DNA from 4 places in the Desulfosarcina variabilis str. Montpellier genome. Region 2 is predicted to be linked to each of the others. Evidence: riboswitches for the same ligand, from Rfam matches in the RefSeq annotation. Region 2 holds a riboswitch; each other region holds the start of a gene.
What was found. Region 2 has a riboswitch for cobalamin ahead of Dvar_RS31610 (helix-turn-helix domain-containing protein). Riboswitches for the same ligand answer to the same signal wherever they lie in the genome.

Region 1 (3,120 bases), 1.6 Mb from region 2:
CATACTGGTGAAACAGCTCATGGATTTTTTTGTATTCGCTGTATAGGTCAGCCTCTTTCATAGGCGGGGTCAAATGGTCAATCATCACCCCCCGGCCGCGCCGTTTAGCCTCGATCCCCTCACCCACATCATCCACGATATACGGATAAACATTGGGAATGCTGCCGGTCATGATCTCCGGCGGATCCCAGGGTGCAAGACCGGCCTGCTTGCCCGGCAACCATTCGTAGGTAGCATGGGTGCCCAAATGCACCATGGCATCGGCCGAAAATTTTTTTGACAGCCAGAGATAGGCGGCAATGTATTGATGATGGGGATAAAGCGTGGTGTCGTGGTAGAGCTTCATGGGATCATCGGTCCAGCCCCGGGCCGGCTCGGGCAAAAGCACCACGTTGCCCAGGCGAACCATGGGAAAAACCAGCCGGCCGCCCTTGGTCATGATCGCTGAATCGACCGGATCGCCCCACTGGTCGACAACCGGCTTTTTAAAGGCATCGGGCAGTTCATCGAACCAGGTCTGATATTCCTTTAGGCTTACGCTTTGGGCCTCGCCGGCCGCCAGCAGCGCATCCAGTTCGCCCGGTGCCCATGAGCCGATATTGCGGCCGGATGTGAGCACCAGATCCTGGATTTTTTTCTCGGTTAGCGTATCGGCGCCGTCAATACGATAGCCTTCTTTTTGCATGCGCGCCAGAATTTGCTCAAGACTTCTGAAAACATTGAGATAAGCCGCGGCGATATTCTGTTTGCCCTGGCTGTGGTTGTAGTAAATGATGGCCACCTTTTTCTCGGCATTGGCCTTTTTCTGCAGCACGGCCCACTTCTTCAGACGCGGGATGAGGAAGTCGATGGATTCCTGGATGGTTTCGTAAACAAAAAGCCGTCGCCCGATCTCAGGGTCGACGATGGCCTTTTTTCCGATCAGCACCGTCGGCTCGATACTGCCGGACAACTCGGGCGTGGCCACGGCCCAGGCCGTTTCCATGGTCCCCAGACCGACATCGCTTTCGCGCCACGCATCGGTGGTTTCAGCAAAGGGCCGGATGACATTGAAAACCGGTATATCCAGCCTTGCCAGCGCCTCACGGATCCCGTCGTTGATGCCGGATTCGAACTTCATGCTAAAGGCCAGCAGCATGTCCACTGGGGATTTTCCGTCAACCGGTTTCAAATATTTATCAAAAACCAGCCGGACCGGACCGAAACAGGGCACCACGCTAAACCCGGCGCCTTCCAACTGGCGGATCAGGTCGTCGATTGCCTCCACCTGTCCTTCCTTAAGGGTGTTGGCATAACACATGATGCCCACCCGGGGATGGCCGGCATCGAAGCCGTCGCGTGCCTCGAGCCAGCGCTGATAATCGTTGATGTTGTTGAAAGGCTGGTCCGCGTCTGGATGGTGGATACAGGTCTCGGGCAGCTTTACCAAGGGACTTACCGAGACGTCCGGATCGATGTGCCGCTTGACACCCAGCCGCACCATGCTGACCAGGTTGGCCACACTCTGATGGTGGTAGTACGCCATTATGGTTTCATCAAACCGAAAACCTTTCCTGGACAGGTCTTCCGGGTCGCCGGCCGCGTTCAGCGCATATACCACGCGCCCTTCCATGAGACCTTCATCGACCATATAGTTGGCCAGCGCCGACATCATCACATGGACAAAAACCACGTCCGCACCGGTAATAAATGCCTTGGCGGCCTCATCTGCATTCAGATCGGCCAGGGTGAAAAAGCGGGTTTGAATCGATTGGGGCAGATCGAGTCTGTGTATGGCCTGGTTAACCTGATAACTGTTGATATCGACTTCTAAAATCGCCACCTGCCCAGCGTGGGCGGATGCCGCCGGCACCAGTATCATCAGCATGATCCACAACCAATATTCACTTAAACGGCGCCAGTACCTGTGCATCGGTCCTCCCTGAAAATAAAAATCCCCGGATCGATATTCTTCGATCCGGGGATATCCCTTTTTATACCCACGGCATTTCTATATCGGTTTTACACCGTCCTCGTGCACCCAACCAAACTCCATTCAGGCAGGTCTTCTGACTCTCGGATCACCCTCCCGGCCGCGCCTTCCCAACAATATCTATCGTCAGTGGCAAAGTGGCGGCGGTCGTCCCCGATTACAGCGGCGGGCCCGTCCCCGATTTTAACGGGGTTCCCTTTTCAGTTCATTATGAGCACCTGAATAAATACAACATCGTTGAATAGACAAAATTGTGCTGGGGGTCAAGGAAAAATTAAGGATTTGTGTCTCAATCAAATGTCATAACGCAATCCCAAATAAAAACTCCGTCCGGGCATGGGGTATCCACTGATGTAGGCATAGTCCTGGTTGAATAGGTTGGAGATGTTTCCTTTGAGAGTAAGCGATCCCCACCGGTCGGAAGTGAGAAGGGTCTTCGAGATCGTCAGGCTGCCCACGGTTGCAGAACCGAGGGTAATGATTTCCGGATCATTGGGCCAAACCTGATTCTCCCAGTCTTCTACCGACTGCTGTCCGGTATAAGCAATGTTGAAGTTCACACTCACCCCCTTCCAGTTGGTGAAGTCGATCCCATAGGAAGCGTTCCAATCCGGCGTGTATTTGAGGTCTTCTCCAGTCGTATCATCCTCGTATTGGGTCAGGTAGGTAAACCGGATATACGGACGCAGTTGAAATTCCCAATTGTATATTGCGCCAACGTCGATATTGAGCTCACCCTCGATGCCGGCGATGGTAGCCTCACCCAGGTTGTCCCAGGAACTGATCCCCCCCGGAAGGGAAACGTATTCGATCTTGTCTTTATAATCGGTATAAAAATAAGTCGCACTGACGGAAACGCCACTGTTGTAAAAATCGATACCGCCCTCCCAGGTTGAACTCTCTTCGGGCGAAAGATTTGGATTGCCTTGGATTTGGGCACCGGTAAAGACGTCAATGTAATCCGCCGCCAGCTGATTGGCGCCGGGCATCACAAAAGCCTGGCCGTAGTTGGCCCTGACCTTTAACGATTCGGTAATCAGATAGGCCAGCCCTAAATTGGGTGAGAAATGGCTATCTTCCTCTTTTCCGCCCTGTCCCCTCTTGATCTGCACCTCATAGCTGTCGTAACGCCCGCCTGCCGAGATGAT
Region 2 (3,120 bases):
TTATGTGGCCGCGGTTACCGACGCCGGCATTGCGCGCACCGAGGAAATTCACAACCAACGCGGGAACATCACCGTTCAGTTCTCGCTGATCAACAGCCCGCTGAATGTGATGCCGGAGATGGAAAGGCCTTTTTTGTCCTGTGTGCGCAAAGGACTTCCCATTTATGTGTCCACCATGCCAATGGCCGGGCTATCGGCCCCTTATTCCATGTCCGGGCTGTTGACGCTGACCCACGCCGAAGCGCTGTTTGGACTGACCCTGACGCAGCTGGTAAACCCCGGTATCACCTGCGTGCATTCGGGGCTCCCGTCCATTGCCAATCTGCAGAAAAACTACGCGGTCGATCTGGGGCTGATTTCCCACAATGTGGCTAACCTGCTGATGAGCGCCATCTGCCGCAAGCTGGATTTGCCGTCCATCCACAGCGCATGTACCACCAATGAGGATTCTCCCGGCATACGCGCCGAACAGGACGCGGTGAACGGGTACGCCCTCATGAAAAAATACGGCTTCCACCAGATGCGGCACGCCTTTGGATTTTTAAAGGAACTGGTGTCGTTCTCCATCACCAAACTCGAGCGCCACATTGAATTGTGCGAGGAGACCGGACCCGATCAATCACCGGAGGTTCGGATCGAGCCTTATGATCCGGAAGGTTTCGACGCCATAATGAGAAACGGAAGCCGGCCAAACTACATGAACGATGACCATACCCTAAAAAATCCCGGCAAGGTATTTGTCGTTTAAGCTCGCCGTAAAACGAACCACATCATTGCCATTGACAAGGATGCCTATGCGCCGATTTTTCCAAATCCCACTTTGGCGCCAAGGGCGATCTTTTTGGAATCATGCCCCATTTGAGCAAGTTCTTATCCTCTCAGGCTGTCGTTAAAATTGTTGATTCCACAAAAGACAATGGGTATATGGGCAAACAACTGTTGGCGGTACCTGAGTTGAAAGTCAAGCACATTGTTGTTCGAAGCGGTCGGTTGTAATGTGAGTGGGAGAACCTGTGAACCCCTAAATGATTGCCAAAAAACGCTTTTTGTTGTATTCGATGCGCCATTCATCTATTGCAAATTAATGAGATAATTATGTCGTCAACTATTTTCAAGGTCAACCCGAACGGCGAATTTTATTTTGCCGAAGGATGTTATATTCTCGAGCTGTACAACATACCGGATGATCCCGACGCCTCCATTGCTCGGGCGCGGATTACCCCCGGCATGGCGACCCAGCTACATCGTCTGCATGGTATCACCGAGCGTTATACCATTCTCGAAGGCGGCGGTCTGGTTGAGATAGATGGGCTTCCAGCACAGCCAGTCGGCCCCGGGGATATGGTGATGGTGACTCCTGCGAGTTCCCAGAAAATTACCAACACCGGAGACACGGATCTTGTTTTTTTGGTTGTGTGTACCCCGCGATTCGTTCTCGAAGCTTACGAAGAAATTGATTCCGAGCCGATGCTTTAACCACAGCCCCGGTCCGGGTGTCATTCGATCTTATTATCTTGACAGATTGGTTTTCATTCAATAAACCATCGCCTAACATATGAAAGATGAATCATCGGTGTCCGATGGGACTTGATAGGGAATTCCGTGAGAATCGGGAACGGATCCGCCGCTGTAACACTCATGCTTTCGATCATTTACAGAAGGCGAACCTTGGGCAAGTGTTGGCCACTGTTCATTTTTAAAAAAAGTGAATGGGAAGGTTGTCCAAGGTGAGTGAAGTCAGAAGACCTGCCATGATTCACATGGCAAAACCTATCGGAAACTATATCGTTTTGCCGGATTACAATTGATCTGTACGGGATTGAAAACGGCATCCCGGGTCCACATTGGGCCCGGGATTTTTGTTTTGTCCGATCGGGGGGCACACGATGATTACGAAAAACTTTACTCAGCCTGAAGCTGCAGCTTTTCCCGGAACACGTTTTGACTGGCGCTTGAAAAATGATGCTGGAGAAGGGTATATCCGGCGCCGGCGACTGGATGACGATTTTTTTTTAACCCAGAGCTATTTATGCTCACCCCAGCCCTTTCGTTCCCGTTTTGAACCGCCAACCCATTCCACGGCCTTTGTTTTTATGCTCCGCGGCAGCACGCGCATCCGCATTGCCGGCTGCCCTTCCTGGGTGGAAATGCATGCCGGTGAGGTGTGTGCGTATGTTGATGGCGGTGACCTGATTCGGCGGGAGACACCAGCCCATCAAACCATGGAAGCCCTGGTCGTCAGAGTCGGTGATGAGCGGCTGGCCAGTATCTGCAGCGACCTGGATCTTGCCCTGCCCAATGGACTCAGGCGCGGACATGTGCCCCTGATTCGCGGCAATTCACCGTCAACAAGTGTGATTCTTGAGAAAATCCACCACAACCGGATGAACAGTGCCACCGAGTGCCTGCTGGCCCAGGCCCATGCCATCGATCTGATCTGCGACATTTTTCTCGATCGAAACGCTGCGATTGGCACCAGAGAAAACGATCGGGTGCGCGAGCTGGCGGCGTACATTGCATCGGACATCGGTCGCGATTTCAACCTTTCCAGCCTGGCCAGGATGGCGGGCGTAAATCGTACCAAACTCAACCGCCTGTTTAAAAAGGTGCATGGCTGCACCGTGTTCGAATATATTCGCCGGGAGCGGCTGCGCCGGGCAAGCCAGTGGTTGTGCCAGACAGACATGCCCATCACCGACATCGCTCATGCGGCCGGCTTCTGCTCCTCCAGCCATTTTTGTCACTGTTTCCACCAAGTCTATGGAAAGCCGCCCAGGGATTTTCGCTCGTGCGCTTGAAAAAAAGCATCGGCTGCGCAAGCGGTCTAAAAACGCACATTCAAACCAAAGATCGCATTGAACCCCGGCAATGGATAGAGAGATTCATCACCGGGATTACCGCTGCCGCTGCCAACCGCATCTTCACCAAAAACATTGTTGGCCACAAGGTACAATTCGGCTGCGCCGATCTGTTTTGCGTATCTTGCATTGAGAATCCAAAACCCATCTTCTTCGGTGGTATTGGCATAGTTGAAATACCGCTTTCCCGTATACACGGGATTCAGGGAAATATCGCCCAACATCTCATCGCGAAAACCCAGTTTGAAGGCAAACATGATAT
Region 3 (3,120 bases), 3.2 Mb from region 2:
GGAAAAACAGATGTCCTTGAGGTCAATCAAAATAGGGTCGGCATCAGCCATTCCATTCCTCCCAGTAAAATCAGGGTTAGCAGTAGATAACCGGCCCAGATCCGATCGGTGGAGGAGAAGGAAAACTGATGGATGCAGTAGAATTTTCCTTTAAACCCCCGGCACAGCATGGACTGATAGACCCGTTCGGCCCTTGCCAGGGCGCGGACCAGGAGCATGCCGAACAGATAGGCATAGGTTTTATAGGTGTGCAGGTTGGTACCGGGAACAAATCCCCTGACCCGGATGGCCGTGCTAAGCCGCTGGTACTCCTGTTCCAGTACGAACACATAGCGGTAAGCGATCAAGAGCAGGTAGACGATTTTCCGGGGCATGCGCAGCCGGTTCAGTCCATGCCCCAGGGTGGCAATGGACATGGTGGCGATCAGGGCGATAAACACCATCAAAATGGCATTGGATTTGAGTGTGATCCGGGCGGCCAGGAGCAACCCTTCCCGGGAGCAGGCCACTGGCCCCAGAAGAAATGCAGGGGGGGGGGCGAAGGTGATGGGCAGTACGAGGAAAAGCAGAATATTGAAGATGTTGATGGTCGTCAGCCGTTTGGCGACGTCCTTTAGGGGCAGTCCGGACGTCAGTACCAGGATTACGGACAGAGTCAGGCCGGCGAGCAGCGTGGGAAATCCCATGGACACGGCCAGGAGGAACGAAAACAGCGTGGCAAAGACAATCCGCAGACGTGGATCAAGGCGGTGGAGTATGGACTTGCCCTGGGCAAAGGCTTCACTTAGCATGCGTTGCTCGTTTTCGTGATTCAGGCTTTTTTGCGCCGATAGCTAAAGTACGTTCCTTATACGGTGGTGCGGGGCCCGGGGTACCTGAAAATCCAGGCAGTGAATCCGGTTTGACCTTTTTAAGAAATCCGATACAAAATGCAGTCACAATGCCTTCGATTACCATCACGGGAAGGTGGGCGGTTACCACCAGGGTGGCCACCTCAACAAAATGTTCTTCAGTAAAAAGAAGGGAAATCGCGACCATGAGGGCAGTCAGCAGGACTGAAAATGCCCCGCAGGTAAAGGCCGCGACCAGGGCCATACCGGAATCTTTTTTTACTAAGTTGCCGAACAGGTAGTAACAGATAACGGCCGGACCGGCCACATTCAAGGTGTTCACCCCGAGAACGGTAATGCCTCCAAACTGAAAAAACATGGCCTGCAGGGCCAATCCAACCAGGATGGCGGGAAAGGCTCCCCATCCAAGCAGCAGTCCCACGATGCCGTTGAGAAGGAGATGGACACTGGAAGGGCCGATGGGCACGTGGATCAGGGATGCCATGAAAAAGGCCGATGACAGGATGCCCACCTGGGCCATATGGTCATAGTCCAGTTTTTTCAATCCGATAGCAGTGCCTAATACTGTCAGAGCGCCGCCGCTCAAGAGAACCGGTGCCGAAAGCACACCTTCTGATATGTGCATAATCTTTCACTCCATTGATCGGGCTGATCATGTTTATAAACAAAATTGACGAACGCAACAAAGTCAAAACTATGAGGAAGAAAGTGAGAACGGCAAATGCCTTGAAGAAAAGACGCTATGAGCGAATACACAGCCCTTGTACGAAGAAGGACAGGCTGTATCGATTTGCCGGCAAACTTAACTCCCGAAGCTATGACCGGTGTAGGTATTCAGGCAGGTTTTCTGACTTTCCCGCGCTTTCGAGCGCCTTCCCATTTCAGCTTTATGAAACAGTGGCCTGATGCTCGAGGGCGTTCCCGACATTGCCGGGTAGGATCACAGCGGCGGATCCGCCTCCGATTTTCACGGAGTTCCCTGTTGGTTTTGGTTAAAACACCTGAATACATTACCCTTTTGGGGGCTCGGGCCGATCCGGCAGCTGCAGCCGGGCTGAACACCTAAGGATGCAGCGCCGAATCGATTCGCCGACTAATTATTAGAATTGGTCTATTTTGTCAATCTGTTCGCTGGGAACAGGGCTTAAGGGCGCAGGTAAAAAATGATTACCCCATCTTGTTTGCCCTTTTAATTACATCGAAAGCGGGGCGGGATTGACTACTAAAACGGGATCGACCATTTAAATTGGTTTCCCGAGTAAAAGCGATTGCCGATGACATCATAACGACCAGGATCGATCCGACGTTGTGTGCGACGGCTCCCATAATCGGCGATAAAAGGCCTGTTATTCCAAGACAAATGGCAACCAGGTTTATGCCCAGGCTAATGATGACATTGATTTTGATCGTTCGTGTCATTTTCCGGCTTAAACGAATCAGAAACGGCAGTAGCGAGATACGGTCCTTCATCAACACGATGTCGGCGGTGGCAAGGGCCATGTCAGACCCACGCAGGCCCATGGCAACGCCTACCGCCGACGCTTTAAGGGAAGGGGCATCGTTCATGCCGTCGCCGACGAAGACCGTATCAAGGGAATTCGTTTTTTGAATGATTCCCATTTTTGTTTCGGGTTTTAAACGGTAATGGTAATCGGTGATGCCGATCTCATCGGCAACTCGCTTCACAGCGTTTTTTGAATCTCCAGATAGAATGGACATCCGGGTTACCCCCAGTGCCTTGAGTTGACTCACTGTCTCTGCCACATCGGGTCGGACGCGATCGAGCATGGCGATTTCACCGGCATGGTTTCCATCTATTGTAACCTGAACGATGGTTTCACCTGTGGCACTGTCGGTTTTGCCGGCACCCATTGATACAACGCTGCCGTCGACCATGGCGTTGACACCGGAGCCGGGAACAGCGGCCACGTCAATGGCTTTTTTCTTTTCAAGTCCCATTTTGGCCGCTTTTTTCAAAATCGCATGGGCGATGGGATGGGTGCTTCCCTGTTCCACGGCGGCAGCCATCGCCAATAATTTCTCTTGGGTAAATCCGTCCGCCGGCCGGATTGTCGTGATAACCGGTTTACCGGCGGTGAGGGTGCCGGTCTTATCAAAGAAAAAAGATCGGGCCTGGGCGATTTTTTCAAGGTAGCGGCCGCCTTTGATCATCATACCGGATCTGGCTGCCCGGCCCACGGTCGCGACAGTCGCAACCGGACCAGCCAACAAAAACGAGCAGGGGCAGCCCACCACCAATACGGTAATG
Region 4 (3,120 bases), 1.4 Mb from region 2:
ACCAGAAGCGGCGTTTGATCAATGCTCCGAGAAGGGCCACGATGGAAAAACCCAATCCTAAAATGGACATCACCACATGCGTGCCATTCTCATAGTTGACTGATATCCGGTCCGGGTTGCCCACGCATAGCGGCAGGATATACTTGCCCGGGCAAAGCTGGCAGAACGGAATCTGCAGCCCCAGGGCCACGGCCGGGCACATCACCGGAAAGGCCACCCATAAAGGCAGGAGTAGGGCGACCGCGAGAAAGGCCCATTTGATCCAGGCCAGGCTGCGGCGCAGTTTTTCAGAGAAACGCACATATCCCAGGCCGGCAGCCTGCCTCAGGCGGTCGAGCAGGTCCTGGACGAACCCCAGCGGGCACACCCAGCCGCACCAGGCCCGGCCGATGATGATGACTAAAAGCGAGAAGTAGATAAACTGAATCAGTAAAATGAACATGCTTTCCCAGGTGAACAGGCCCAGGGTCCGTTGCAGGGTCAGCATGAAGCAGGTACCGGCCCGGGCGCGCACCCAGCAACAGGAAAAAGTCGGCAGAAAATAACCAAAATATAATCCGCCGTAGGCGCCAAAGAGCAGGATGACAAAGGCGGCGGTCAGGATGGTCCAGCGCAGGGTGGATATTTTCATGGCAGATCCTTTTGAATTTTGTGATTTTCAAATACGATCAAGGCTTGACGGTCCCGGCGCCGGCGTCGGCGGGTCAGGCCGGCCACCATCAGCAGCGTAACGCCGGTGCCGATGATAGACCAGAAGGCAAATCCCATGGCCTTGGATCGCCATTCAGGCTGGTTCCGATAAACAACCGTGGGCAGGGTTGCGACGTAGTAGGTGTTCTTCTCACGATCGTGGTGGGTCGCTGTGTAGAGGTAATTTTGCCATTCGTGCTGGGAAAATCGATCATCGGTAGGCATGATTTCGAATTTGCCGGCCTTGTCGGTTACAACGGTTTTCCCCCACTGGCTGCCTTCGGTGGTTACCGTGACGGTTGCCCCAGGCAGGGGGCGGCCCTGGTATTTGACCATCATTTCATAGGTGTTGTGAGGCATCTGCATGCTGCCGCCAAATTTAGATTTGGCCGTATTGATGGCCGGTCCGATTTCAAGGGGCATCTTCTCGCCATCGTCGAAAAAAACCACCGAGGCGCGTCCCATTCGGCCGCCATGCCTGCGATGAACGACTATGTGTTTGGCGCAAAGAAAGACGGATTCGTTGATACCGTCGGCGTCCACGTCACGTTCTCCCAGGGGAATGCGGGCGCCGAGTAGGTATCGACCCATAAGTTTTTTGTCTTTGGGAAGGCTGACGCTGTCATCTTCTGTGGTCATAGAAGGAACTTGGGAGATGTCTCCGTTGGGATCGCGTACCAGGATGCTGGCTTGCCCCAGGTAACGCCTATCCAGTTTTTGCATATCGCCGATATTGCCTGAAGGGGGCAGCGCATTGATCGTCAGAAACTTGGCCGCCTTGCCGGCATCCATGTTCTGACGGCGAATTTTTCTGATTGTTCGCCAGTCGAAACGTTCCAGATCAAAACGACGGATGTAGCGCTCTTCATCCATAAGTTTCCAGTAAGCAATGGGTACGGTGCTGTCGGCAAGGCTGATGTCAGGGGCACCTATAAAAACGGCCATGGCCAATACAATCGCGATACAAATTTTCATCTCAATGTTCTCCCCAAAAAAAATCCCCGCGCCTGTTAAAACGCGGGGATACCGTTTTTTATCCCGAACCGAACAACTATATTTGAGTAAAACACCATCCTCCACGTTGGGTTTTACCGATTCATCAAAGGCAGGTCTTCTGGTTTCATCCAACTACTGGCCGCCTTCCCGTTCGAGAATAATCGAACAGTGGCGTCTTGGCCAACAGCGTTGTTTCCAGCGTTCGCGGAAACATGGATGTCACAGCGGCGGGACCACTCCCGATTTGCACGGGATTCCCTATTAAGTCCTGATGGACACCTTTGATTGATAAAATAGACGAACTTTACTCCATAGCGATATTTTCTTTTGGTTGTCAAGTAGTTTTTTTGAGCTTTTACTCGGTAATATGCCGAATTATTCGCATTGCCAATACGAACATTGAGTCTTAAATGAAGGATCATCGCACAAGTCCTTTAAAGACCGAAAAAGTCTCAAAACAGGCTCCCTGATGCCGGCGTTTCAATTTAGGCATCACGACAAGCTGTCGCTATTCGACGGTTCGAAAAGATGTCACCCCAATGTTGCAAAAGTGGGGCAAACACAGCTATTTTGCGGAATCGCGCAGTGTTATTGCAAACCGGTCGATAAAGCTGGGTGCTACCAATTTGCCTTCATGGCGTGCGTTGTTATTGCGGTGGTTTTTCTAACTTTTTGAGAAAGGCATTTTCGAAATGCCGGTGAGATTTCTCTAATTTTCTGGTAACATCTTATATTGTCGGTGGCCCTTTATTGTCAAGTTCTTTCCAAAGACAGACAGAGTAACCGAATTTTACGAGTTCGTCAGACTTTGACGGACGCTGCGTTGGAGAAAAGGCCCTTCGACATTGGCATGTATATTATTGATTCGATGGACGTGCGGAATCGAATACCGGGCGATGCCGGGGCTGCCGGTAGGGGCACGGCGCGCCGTGCCCTTACGATACCATGAGTTCTTTATGCCGGAAGCAACTTACCAGGTGATCGTTGACCACCCCGGCGGCCTGTAAAAAAGAGTAACAGATGGTACTGCCCGCAAAGCTGAATCCTGCTTTTTTCATGGTTTTGCTGACCGTGTCGGAAAGCACGGTTGTCACCGGAACCGCGTCGGCAGTGCGCCAATGGTTGTGAATGACCCGACCCTCGGTAAATGCCCAGATAAACGCGTCAAAGGATTCATGTTTTTCCTGAAGCCTTAAAAATGCACGGGCGTTGGTAACGGTAGCCCGGATCTTGAGCCGATTACGGACGATCGCCGGGTTGATCATGGCTTTGGCGATAGCCGCCTCGGACATGGTCGCCACCTGGCATGGATCGAAATCATATTTTAAATGCGGTCGGCAAGGTTGGCACCTATCGTGTTGAATGCTATATTTATGCAACTATTGGGTTTCGTTGTATTTGTCTCATGGCCAATGGACAGCTTGTTTTTGTGCA

Region 1: linked by a shared signal. The riboswitch ahead of Dvar_RS24365 (cobaltochelatase subunit CobN) and the one ahead of Dvar_RS31610 (helix-turn-helix domain-containing protein) in region 2 are both predicted to bind cobalamin.
Region 3: linked by a shared signal. The riboswitch ahead of cbiM (cobalt transporter CbiM) and the one ahead of Dvar_RS31610 (helix-turn-helix domain-containing protein) in region 2 are both predicted to bind cobalamin.
Region 4: linked by a shared signal. The riboswitch ahead of Dvar_RS37910 (hypothetical protein) and the one ahead of Dvar_RS31610 (helix-turn-helix domain-containing protein) in region 2 are both predicted to bind cobalamin.

The regions. Positions count from the first base shown of each region.
Region 1 covers NZ_CP159846.1:5,394,417-5,397,536, forward strand. The annotation lists gene Dvar_RS24365 (cobaltochelatase subunit CobN) at 1-1,912, opposite strand, end outside; cobalamin riboswitch at 2,021-2,209, opposite strand; gene Dvar_RS24370 (TonB-dependent receptor plug domain-containing protein) at 2,266-3,120, opposite strand, start outside.
Region 2 covers NZ_CP159846.1:6,983,153-6,986,272, reverse strand. The annotation lists gene Dvar_RS31620 (trimethylamine methyltransferase family protein) at 1-748, shown strand, start outside; gene Dvar_RS31615 (cupin domain-containing protein) at 1,096-1,476, shown strand; cobalamin riboswitch at 1,555-1,769, shown strand; gene Dvar_RS31610 (helix-turn-helix domain-containing protein) at 1,887-2,798, shown strand; gene Dvar_RS31605 (TonB-dependent receptor) at 2,825-3,120, opposite strand, start outside.
Region 3 covers NZ_CP159846.1:546,816-549,935, forward strand. The annotation lists gene Dvar_RS02490 (energy-coupling factor ABC transporter ATP-binding protein) at 1-51, opposite strand, end outside; gene cbiQ (cobalt ECF transporter T component CbiQ) at 27-791, opposite strand; gene cbiM (cobalt transporter CbiM) at 781-1,476, opposite strand; cobalamin riboswitch at 1,671-1,871, opposite strand; gene Dvar_RS02505 (heavy metal translocating P-type ATPase) at 2,019-3,120, opposite strand, start outside.
Region 4 covers NZ_CP159846.1:8,396,861-8,399,980, reverse strand. The annotation lists gene Dvar_RS37915 (4Fe-4S binding protein) at 1-631, opposite strand, end outside; gene Dvar_RS37910 (hypothetical protein) at 628-1,665, opposite strand; cobalamin riboswitch at 1,777-1,984, opposite strand; gene Dvar_RS37905 (DNA-3-methyladenine glycosylase I) at 2,622-3,065, opposite strand.